Arthrobacter globiformis: one gene and its partner. The protein of the gene in region 1 binds, or shares a complex with, the protein of each later gene. Links are inferred from orthologs where the notes say so. Each region holds a gene or a part of one and is shown in the gene's direction. Other genes may lie near its edges.

What was found.
Region 2: the proteins of dinB (region 1) and dnaN are in contact, whole or in part, in a solved structure (PDB 1OK7), measured with the Escherichia coli proteins. The link is inferred for Arthrobacter globiformis from one-to-one orthologs.

Annotation. Positions count from the first base shown.
Region 1 is NZ_JAUSXI010000001.1:2,106,873-2,110,413, forward strand. What follows is about bases 1-2,979. They hold dinB (DNA polymerase IV), read left to right. Parts: upstream 1-899; coding sequence 900-2,060; downstream 2,061-2,979. Other genes in these bases: QFZ33_RS09595 (polyprenyl synthetase family protein), read right to left, coding at 1-207; QFZ33_RS09600 (hypothetical protein), read right to left, coding at 204-758; QFZ33_RS09610 (DUF3040 domain-containing protein), read left to right, coding at 2,376-2,747. In the rest of the region: division/cell wall cluster transcriptional repressor MraZ, read left to right, coding at 3,145-3,541. UniProt on the Escherichia coli protein: Poorly processive, error-prone DNA polymerase involved in translesion repair and untargeted mutagenesis. Copies undamaged DNA at stalled replication forks, which arise in vivo from mismatched or misaligned primer ends.
Region 2 is NZ_JAUSXI010000001.1:227,351-234,686, forward strand. Bases 1,948-4,722 are described here. They hold dnaN (DNA polymerase III subunit beta), read left to right. Parts: upstream 1,948-2,660; coding sequence 2,661-3,785; downstream 3,786-4,722. Other genes in these bases: dnaA (chromosomal replication initiator protein DnaA), read left to right, coding at 1,948-2,122; gnd (phosphogluconate dehydrogenase (NAD(+)-dependent, decarboxylating)), read left to right, coding at 3,864-4,722. Also shown: rnpA (ribonuclease P protein component), read right to left, coding at 1-51; rpmH (50S ribosomal protein L34), read right to left, coding at 92-229; more of dnaA, read left to right, coding at 701-1,947; more of gnd, read left to right, coding at 4,723-4,787; DNA replication/repair protein RecF, read left to right, coding at 4,848-6,050; QFZ33_RS01105 (DUF721 domain-containing protein), read left to right, coding at 6,037-6,594; gyrB (DNA topoisomerase (ATP-hydrolyzing) subunit B), read left to right, coding at 7,038-7,336. UniProt on the Escherichia coli protein: Confers DNA tethering and processivity to DNA polymerases and other proteins. Acts as a clamp, forming a ring around DNA (a reaction catalyzed by the clamp-loading complex) which diffuses in an ATP-independent manner freely and bidirectionally along dsDNA.

The DNA of each region.
Region 1 (3,541 bases):
CGCTCCGCGCCATCCCCAGTAGCACATGAGGGCGCGCAACCGTTTTCCGCCGGTGACCAGGTTGGAGATGGATCCCATGATGGGATCGATGTCCGGGGAGATTGCCGTCATGATCGACTGCCGGGTGGTCAGGAAGTCTGTCAGCTTTCCCGCTACGGCGGCCACGAAGTCCGCCTGCTCAACGCGAAGCTGCTCGGCCACCATCACTTGACGGACTCGGGAGTCACGTTGGCGCCGATGGTGAAGGTTGAAACCCCGCCCGTTGCAGGGACGGCGATATTTACGGTCTCGCTGCCCGCCCGGACGAAGTCCTTGGACGCCACGCTTCCCACGGCGTTGCCGGGAACAGCCGTAAAGCCCCGTCCCTCCAGGGCTTTGGTGTAATAGGCGACGACGGCGGCCGGCTTGGCGGAGATGGAGCCAACCAGCGCGACGGTGGCCGGGGAGGTTGACTTGTCGAAGCTGCTGGCCACCACCTTGGCCCCGGGCATCACGGGAAGAAGCTTCGACGGGAAGCCGGCGACGAGCGCTCCCACGGTGGCCGACGTGCCGGGGGAAGCAGACGGGCTGGCGGGAGCCGTCGGGGACGCCGTGGCGGCTGTGTTCGTTGCTGCGGCAGCGGGGGAGGCCGATGCCGTCGCGGCGGGCGTAGCGGAACCGGGCGCCTGTGCCGTGCACGCTGACGCCGCCGCCACTACGGCCGCTCCAGCGGCGAGCAGCCCAAGGCGGGCAGGCATGAGCGTTCCAATGACCTTCACAGGTGCGGTCCTCCTGGGTGTTGATGCCGGATTCAGCCTCCAGTTTAGTCAGGTGCAGGGCATAGGATTGCAGATGTGGGGCCGGACGACGACAGAGAGCAGGCGGAAGCGCGGCTGGCGGACTTTCGGCGAGCGAGCATCATGCACGTCGATATGGACGCGTTTTTTGTCTCGGTAGAACTGCGCGCCCGCCCTGATCTGCGTGGCCGGCCGGTCATCGTGGGTTTTCCGGCGGAGCGTTCCGTTGTGCTGTCTGCTTCGTACGAGGCACGCAGGTTCGGCGTGAAGTCGGCGATGCCCATGGCCGTGGCCCAGAGGCTGTGTCCGCAGGCCATCATCATCGAGCCCCGGCACAAGCTGTACTACGAAGTGTCCGGCCAGCTGATGGGCATATTCGAGTCCATCACGGAGCTCGTTGAGCCGCTCAGTGTCGACGAGGCATTCCTTGACGTCGGAGGGGCCATCCGCAGGCTTGGTCCGCCGAGTGAAATAGGGCAATTGATCCGGAGGAGGGTCGCCAGTGAACTAGGCATCACGGCGTCAGTGGGGATCGCCGCCAGCAAGTTTGTGGCCAAGATCGCTTCCACCCGGTGCAAGCCGGATGGGCTGCTGCTCATCCGGCCGGAGCAGACCGTCCCCTATCTTCACAGCCTTCCGGTCAATGCCCTGTGGGGTGTTGGAGGCAAGACGGCGGAAGTGTTGGCCCGCCTGGGAATCCGTACCGTGGCGGATGTCGCCGCGACGCCGGTCTCCTCGCTCAAGAAGGTGCTGGGCGCCACCGGCGAACACGTCCACCGGCTCTCCTGGGGTATCGACAGCCGGACGGTCACTCCGGTGCGGGTAGAGAAGAGCATCGGAGCGGAGGAAACGTTCGCCTCGGACACGGCGGACGATGCCCTGCTGCACCGGGAGCTGCTGCGACTGTCCCACCGCACTGCCGAGCGGCTGCGCTCTTCCGGGCTGGTGGCCCGGACTGTGGCGCTCAAGCTGCGGTACGCAGATTTCTCCACGGTGACCCGAAGCCGCACGGTCCACGCGCCACTGGACAGCGCCCAGCTCATCTATGCCGTGGCCATCCAGCTGCTGGAGTCACTGGGCAGCCGGCCCCTGACGGTCCGGCTGGTTGGTGTGCGTGCGGAGCAGCTGGAAGCGGCCGCGCAGACCTCCCTTCAGCTGAGCCTGGACAGGCGCGATGACAACTGGAGGGCCGCTGAACAGGCACTGGACAAGGTGGCGGAGAAGTTCGGCAGCAAGTCGGTGCTTCCTGCCCGGCTGCTTGAGCCGGGAAGCGGCAACCCCTGACGTGATTCCGGCGACACCCGCGGGGCGGGAAACCGTGTTCATGGCCGGAGATCAGTGTCAGGTCAAGGCCCGGACAGTGTTGCCGCCCGTGAACAGCGTCTTTCAGAACAGCGCCCAACAAACTATCCTTATAGATACAAAGATTTCGAACGTCTGGACATGTGTGGATCACCTGACCCGCCGCGTCAGTATGCTTGAATCCCTGGATCCGCCGAGGTTGGCGGGCCGGGAACCTGGATGGCATGCCGGTCGTTGACGGGGCAGGAACAACCGGTTCCGGCCTGTCTGGACGTTGGCCTACTTAAGGAGGTCGTGATGCCGCTCTCGGAGCACGAACAGAAGCTGCTCGAGCAACTCGAGAGGCAACTGCATGAGGACGATCCCAAGTTTGCCAATTCCATGGGCTCGGATCCCGGCCGTAGCTGGTCCACCCGGCACATTGTGATTGGCGTACTGGCCACGCTGGCCGGGGTGCTGCTCCTCCTGGTGGGTGTCTCCCTCCAGAACATATTTGTAGGGGTCCTCGGGTTCGTCGTCATGGGTGCCGGAGTTTACTTTGCCACGATGCGCAGTGTTGCGGCCGGCAAAGCGAAGGCCGGCGGGCATGGCCGGAAGTCGAAGAGCAAGAGCTCTTTTATGAACAGCCTTGAGGAACGATGGGATGAAAGGCGCCGCGGGGAGTCCTGAGCCCGCGCTCCACTTCCCACCACCTCCACTTCGCACCACCCTCCACTCGCACCACCCTCCACTCGCACCACCGGGTCCATCCCCGGTTGGGCGCCAATAGTCCAGGAATGACCCGCTGCGGCGGGTCATTCTGCTTTAACCCGCGAACTGGTGCCCGGAGCCCATGTTCCAGGGCTGATGCCGCCGGGGTCCGCCGCCGCGGGACCGACGCAATGTCCCTCCACTTTCCACCCCCGGCCAAAATTCCCGCCATTCCGCGGAAATATGTTTGTCCCAAGAGTGGAGAATTCCCCGCGTCGCGTTGACTGTGGGGAGAAGTGGAGTAAAGTGGAGCGCGTAAGAGGGTAGTGGCAGCGCGGGGGTTGTTCAGCTTCTGACGGCAGACGGGCGGTGGGACGTGTTCCTTGGGACACACTCGCCGCGTCTTGACGAAAAGGGCAGGATCATTCTTCCCGCCAAGTTCCGTGAGGAGCTTGCCGGCGGACTTGTTCTCACGCGAGGCCAGGAGCGCTGCATCTACGTCTTCAGCGAGCAGGAATTCGCGAGGGTACACGAGCAGATCCGGGAGGCTCCGATCTCCAACAAGTCGGCTCGTGACTACATCCGGGTTTTTCTCTCTGGAGCCTCGGACGAGGTACCTGACAAGCAGGGGCGCGTGACCATACCTCCCGCGCTCCGGGAGTACGCAGGGCTCGGCAGGGAGCTGGCCGTTATTGGGGCCGGCACCCGCGCGGAGATCTGGGATGCCCAGGCCTGGAATGAGTACCTGGCGGAGAAGGAAACCTCCTTCTCCG
Region 2 (7,336 bases), 1.9 Mb from region 1 along the record:
AGTTGTTGAAAAATCGGTTGAAGTCCTCAGGCGGTTCCTGGTGGCAAGCACCGCTAATCTCGCAGAAGGAAGAAGACCGACAAGTCAGTATTTAGGCCGACAGTTCGGTGCGGCCCTTGCCACGGCGGGCGGCCAGAATGGCACGGCCGGCACGGGTGCGCATACGAAGGCGGAAGCCGTGCTTCTTGGCCCGACGGCGGTTATTCGGCTGAAAAGTCCGCTTGCTCACGTTAGTTACTCCAGTGGATCAAAGGTGCGCCCACCCGATCAGTAAGGGGAAGAACTGGCCGACGCTAAGTTTTGTATGTGTCTGCTTCCCCTGGATTTCCCGCAACACGCGAAGCGTCCGGAAGTCCAAAATGGGGTCAGAAAGCAGGCACAAAGGACTCCACAACGTTAGGTCAAAGCGCCGCCGAGAGTCAAACCAGCGGGCCATCCAGCGTGTTTCCCCAGCTGTGGCTAACAGTGTGCCGAACCTGTGGATGAAGCAGCCCACAATCGCCATTTTCGAACCACAACGGTGTAATTATCCACAAGGCACTTCCCAGCTATCTTCTAGGCTTTTCATCCCCTAGAGTGTCCCAGTAGCCGATTATCCACGGACTGTGCATAACCCTGTGGATTAAGCCGGGCCAGCACCCTGGCTTCGGGCTTGCGGCTGCATGTAATGCAGACAGCAAGCTTTGAGGAACCAAATTTGATGACAGTAGACGAAGCCAACCACGCCAACACTGTCGGAAGTTCCTGGCGGCGCGTGGTGAATCTTCTCGAACAGGACGACCGCGTCTCGCCCCGGCAACGCGGCTTTGTCATCCTCGCGCAGGCCCAGGGCCTCATCGGTTCCACTCTTCTCGTTGCCGTGCCCAACGAGCTGACCAGGGAAGTGCTCCAGACCCAGGTCAAGGACGCCCTCGATGACGCGCTCCGCAACGTCTTCTCTGACGACATCCGCTGCGCGATCGATGTCGACACCGATCTGGTGCCCATCCACAAGGAGCCCGAACCCGCCGTCGAGCTTTCCCTCGCAAACGATCCCTCGGTGGAGCAGAAGCCGCAGCCCATGCTGCCGAGCACTTCACACGAGTTCGGCCGGCTCAACCCCAAGTACGTTTTCGACACCTTCGTCATCGGTTCCTCCAACAGGTTTGCCCATGCTGCGGCCGTCGCCGTGGCCGAAGCCCCGGCCAAGGCATACAACCCGCTGTTCATCTACGGCGACTCGGGCCTGGGCAAGACCCACCTGCTGCATGCCATCGGCCACTACGCCCGGCGCCTCTACAGCGGCATCCGCGTCCGGTACGTCAACTCCGAGGAATTCACCAACGACTTCATCAACTCGATCCGTGACGACGAAGGCGCCAGCTTCAAGACGACGTACCGCAATGTCGACGTCCTGTTGATCGACGACATCCAGTTCCTGGCCGGCAAGGACCGGACGCTGGAGGAGTTCTTCCACACGTTCAACTCGCTGCACAACAACAACAAGCAGGTGGTCATCACCTCGGACCAGCCACCCAAGCTGCTTGCAGGCTTCGAGGACCGGATGAAGTCCCGCTTCGAGTGGGGCTTGCTGACGGACATCCAGCCGCCCGAACTGGAAACCCGCATCGCCATCCTCCGGAAGAAGGCCCTCAGCGAAGGCCTTTCCGCCCCGGACGACGCCCTGGAGTACATCGCTTCGAAGATCGCCAGCAACATCCGCGAACTCGAAGGAGCCCTCATCCGTGTGACGGCATTCGCCAGCCTCAACCGCCAGCCGGTGGACGTGGCTCTCGCGGAGATGGTGCTCAAGGACCTCATCACCGACGACGGCGCCCAGGAAATCACGTCGGGCCAGATCCTGCAGCAGACGGCTGACTACTTCAAGCTCAGCATGGAGGAGCTCTGCAGCAAGTCGCGGACCCGGACCCTGGTGACCGCACGCCAGATCGCCATGTACCTGTGCCGCGAGCTGACTGACATGTCGCTGCCCAAGATCGGCCAAGAGCTCGGCGGCCGGGACCACACCACCGTGATCCACGCAGACCGCAAAATCCGTGAACTCATGGCCGAGCGGCGTGTGATTTACAACCAGGTCACCGAGCTCACCAACCGGATCAAGCAGCAGCAGCGCGACTCCTGATCCGAGGTTCTTAACCTTATTAACAGGGGCGTGTGGATAACCCTGTGGACAGTTAAGGGGACAACCACGGTTAATGGGCTTAAAACCCTTAAGGCGCCTGTGGATCACCGCAACAGGCGAAAAATGTTGTCCCCATCCACACCCTGTTTAAAACGTGCTGAACCCACAGTCCATGAACAGGGCTTAACCGCGGATCCGCACCGCGAAACCGGGTTATCCACAGTTTCCACAGCAGTTATTAACACTACTAATCCCAAAAAATTGAAATCCCTCAAATAACAATCTCGTTCCGGGACCTCCACCGCATCGGGCAAGGCATCGGCCACTGGCAGCCGGCTGAGCCGGCATCACTGGCAGGGATGGGGAAATCCCTGTTATTCCGGCTAAGCTGTCTGCAGCGCTCCCATCCCTGGGTCTGTCTGCGGTCGGCCATGCGCGGACCATGCAGGTTCGGGGACTTTGGGGGCAATGGTCTTGTGGGCTCCTTGCGAGTTCCCGTTCAGAAAATGGCAGCAGCAATGAAAGGCGGCACCCTTCCGTGAAGTTCAGAGTCGAACGGGACGTCCTGGCAGAAGCCGTCACATGGACAGCCCGGTCGTTGTCTCCGCGGCCGCCAGTACCCGTGCTCTCCGGCCTCCTGCTCAAGGCTGAATCCGGGACCGTCAGCCTGTCGAGCTTCGATTATGAGACCTCAGCCAGGCTTGAGATTCCTGCCGACATCAGGGACGAAGGCACCATCCTGGTTTCCGGGCGCCTACTCGCGGACATCTGCCGCAGCCTTCCGTCGGCACCGGTAGACATCGAAACCGACGGCAACAAAGTCACACTTACCTGCCGGCGAAGCAGCTTCCATCTGGCCACCATGCCCGAGGCCGAATACCCGCCACTGCCTGCGCTACCCACCATCACCGGCACTGTTGCCGGTGACGCCTTCGCCCAGGCTGTGTCCCAGGTGATCATCGCGGCCAGCAAGGACGACACTCTTCCCATCCTCACCGGCGTGCGGATGGAGATCGAGGACGACCTCATCACTCTTTTGGCCACGGACCGCTACCGGCTCGCCATGCGCGAGGTTCCCTGGAAACCCGTCACACCTGGCATCTCCACCAGCGCCTTGGTCAAGGCCAAGACCCTGAACGAGGTTGCCAAGACTTTGGGTGGCAGCGGTGACATCAACCTGGCCATCGCCGAGGACGACAGCCGGCTAATCGGTTTTGAAAGCGGCGGGCGCACCACCACGTCCCTGCTGGTCGACGGCGATTACCCCAAAATCCGCTCGCTGTTCCCTGATTCCACGCCGATTCACGCCACCGTGCAGACACAGGAGCTTGTGGAGGCCGTCCGCCGCGTCTCCCTCGTCGCGGAACGCAACACTCCGGTCCGGCTCGCGTTTACGCAGGGCCAACTGCACCTCGACGCCGGCACCGGCGAGGACGCGCAGGCATCCGAAGAGCTTGAAGCACAGCTGTCCGGCGAGGACATCACGGTGGCGTTCAACCCGCACTACCTGGTTGAAGGCCTCAGCGTGATCGAAACCAAGTTTGTGCGCTTTTCCTTCACCACGGCGCCGAAGCCTGCCATGATCACCGCGCAGAACGACATCGACGGTGAGGACCAGGACGACTACCGCTACCTCGTGATGCCGGTGCGCCTGCCCAACTAGCCGTCTGCCCAACTAGGTAGCAGCTGAGCGGCTTCTGCGCCCTCAGAACGCCCCGAGCTGCTACCTAGTTGGGTGATCCTGAACCCCTACCCATCCGCGCAGAAAAGAGTTCACACGGTGCATATCGGACTGATCGGCCTTGGAAAAATGGGTTTCAACATGCGCGAACGGCTGCGCAAAGGCGGGATCGATGTCACTGGCTTCGACCGCAACCCCGAGGTTACCGATGTGGCCTCCACGGACGAGCTCATCGCCGCACTTCCTGCGCCGCGCCTGATCTGGGTCATGGTTCCGGCCGGTGAAATCACGGATGCTGTCATCACCGAGCTCGGTGCGAAGCTGCAGCCCGGCGACATGGTGATCGACGGCGGCAACTCCCGCTTCACCGAGGACCAGAAGCACGCCGCGGCCCTGGCCGAAAAGGGAATCCGCTTCGCCGACTGCGGCGTCTCCGGCGGAGTCTGGGGCCTGCAGAACGGTTACGGGCTTATGGTGGGCGGCGACGCCGAGGACATCGAACGTGCCCTTCCCGTCTTTGACGCGCTCCGCCCGGAAGGCGACCGCGCGGACAGCTTTGTCCATGTGGGCGGCGTCGGCGCGGGCCACTACGCGAAGATGGTGCACAACGGCATCGAATACGGCCTGATGCAGGCCTACGCCGAAGGCTATGAACTCCTCGCGGCCAAGGACATCGTCACTGATCTACCCGGAACGTTCCGCGCGTGGCAAAAGGGAACGGTGGTCCGGTCCTGGCTGCTGGACCTCATGGTGAAGGCGCTGGACGAGGATCCCGGACTCACCTCCATCGACGACTACGTCGAGGACTCCGGTGAGGGCCGTTGGACCGTGGAAGAGGCCATTGCCAATGCGGTTCCGGCCCCCGCCATTACCGCCGCGCTGTTTGCCCGCTTCGCCTCGCGCGAGGACAACTCGCCGGCCATGAAGATGGTGTCCGCGCTGCGCCACCAGTTCGGCGGGCATGCCACCCGTCCGGCCAAGTAACTCCGTGTCCGGGATCCGTTCGGCTTCCGGACCGACGGTTCCCGAGAATTTGAAGATCGCGTGTACCTAGAACACCTGTCCCTGACCGATTTCCGCAGTTACGCCCAAGTGGATCTACGGTTTGACCCGGGCGTCACGGTCCTTGTCGGCTCCAACGGAATCGGCAAGACCAACCTGATGGAGGCCATCGGCTACCTGGCCACCCTCAGTTCGCACCGGGTCAGTGCCGACGGCCCCTTACTCCGTTTCGGAACCGACCGCGCCCTGATCCGAGCCAAGCTGGTACGGGGGGAACAGTCCACCGTCCTTGAGCTGGAAATCAACGGCGGTCGGGCCAACCGGGGACGCATCAACCGCAGCAACCCCGTCCGTGCGCGCGACCTGCTGGGCATCTGCCAGACCGTCCTGTTCGCTCCGGAGGACCTGGCGCTCGTGAAGGGCGACCCGTCGAACCGGCGCCGCTTCCTCGACGAGCTCCTCGTGAGCCTGATCCCACGGCACGCCGCCACCCGCAGCGATTACGACCGCGTGCTCAAACAGCGCAACGCACTGCTGAAGTCGGCACGGGCCGGAAAATTCACAGCCGGCCACGAAGCCACCCTCGATGTCTGGGACCAGCACATGGCACGCGCCGGGGCGGAACTGCTCCACGCCAGGCTGGAACTCGTCGAGCGGCTCCGGCCCCACCTTAACAGCGCCTACGCCCAGCTCACCGACGGTTCCAAGGCCGCGGATGCGGTCTACCGCTCGACACTCCAGACCATGATGGACGACGACGGCGAACCGGCCAGCGCTTCGACGGCACCACCCGGGCCGGGAAACCCGGCCGAGGACCTGCGCATGCTGTCCGTGGATGAGCTTGAGGAACGCTACGTGCAGGCCTTCGCGGCCTCCCGCCGCAAAGAACGCGAACGGGGCATCTCACTGGTGGGTCCGCACCGGGACGAGCTGGAACTCGTGCTCGGGCAGGCCCCCGCCAAGGGTTACGCCTCACACGGTGAAACATGGTCCATGTGCCTTTCCCTGCGGCTGGCGTCCTACTACGTCATGCTCGACGACGCCCGCACCGGGGGCTCGGCGCCGATCCTCATCCTGGACGACGTCTTCGCCGAACTTGATGTCCAGCGGCGGCGTAAACTGGCCGCAATAGTTGCCGGCGCCGAGCAGGTGCTGGTGACCGCCGCCGTCGACGCCGATATTCCAGACGAGCTTGCGGGCCGGCGGGTGAAGGTAATCCCGGGAGGAATCGATGAACAGGGATAAGGACGGCGGCCTGCAGCCCGGCCGCGATCCCGATGAAATCGATGCCGCCCAGGCGGCGCTGAACAGGATGCGTGAGGCAGCGGCCGCACGGGGCGAGGTCCGCAGGAAGGCGCCGCGGGCCGGCGCCAGTCAAAAACCGCGAACCGCGCCGGGGGGAACGCGGGGCTTCAGCCAGTTCCACTCCACCGGACGCGATCCCCTGGGGCTGGGAAAAGTCGTGGGCCGGCTGGTCGCCGAGCGCGGCTGGACCTCGCCGGTAGCCGTGGGCTCGGTCATGGCCGAGTGGCCGACGCTTGTGGGCCCGGAAATCGCTGCCCACTGCACCCCGGAAAGCTTCACAGACACCACCCTCCATGTCCGATGCGACTCCACGGCCTGGGCGACGCAGCTCCGGCTGCTGAGCATGAGCCTGCTCGAAAAGTTCCGCACCGAACTCGGCGACGGCGTTGTCACCAGCATCCAGGTGCTGGGCCCGGCGGCACCGAGCTGGCGCAAGGGCGGACGTACCGTCAACGGCCGCGGACCGCGGGACACCTACGGGTAGCCGGGAGGCCAAACCAGCCGGGGCGGCAACGGACAGCACTGGGCGAACCGGCGGGTGCAGCTCCCGCCGATTGTGCCTTCCGTGAACAAACCGAAAATGGCGTACAGGGCGCTCAAACCGCCGTCCGCCGTATAGGAGCCCAAAACGTGGCCTGCTGGAGCCTTGCAGGCGGAGCCAATGGCCAGCGAGGGGCACATTGGGCCGGGTCCGCGCCCCGCCAATGCGGGAAACAGCGGCGTTTCACGATAGAATTCCCCTAGATAACTGGGCGCGGGTGAAACGTTGACTGAGTCCGTTTTCCCGCGCTTTTCCATGAGCGGGAGCGGTTCCGCAGGTCGACCAAGTAGCTGGCGCTACAGTGACGTGCCTTTTGGCGGCCGCCCTTTGCTTCGGCGGACGGCGGAGGCCGGCCATCATCGAACGTAGAGGAGTCGAAAGCGCCTGTGGCTAACGACAATGCAGATATCGAGGCAGTGGAGCCCGTGACGGAGGATGCCCCAACCACCGGTGACCCGGCTGAGACCGCCACACCGCGGGAGTACGGCGCCAGCGACATCACCGTTCTTGAGGGCCTCGAGGCCGTACGCAAACGGCCTGGCATGTACATCGGCTCCACCGGTCTGCGCGGCCTGCACCACCTGGTGTACGAAGTGGTGGACAACTCGGTGGATGAGGCCCTCGCAGGTTACTGCACGCACATCGAGATTGTTCTGCAGGCGGACGGCGGCGTCAAGGTAACCGA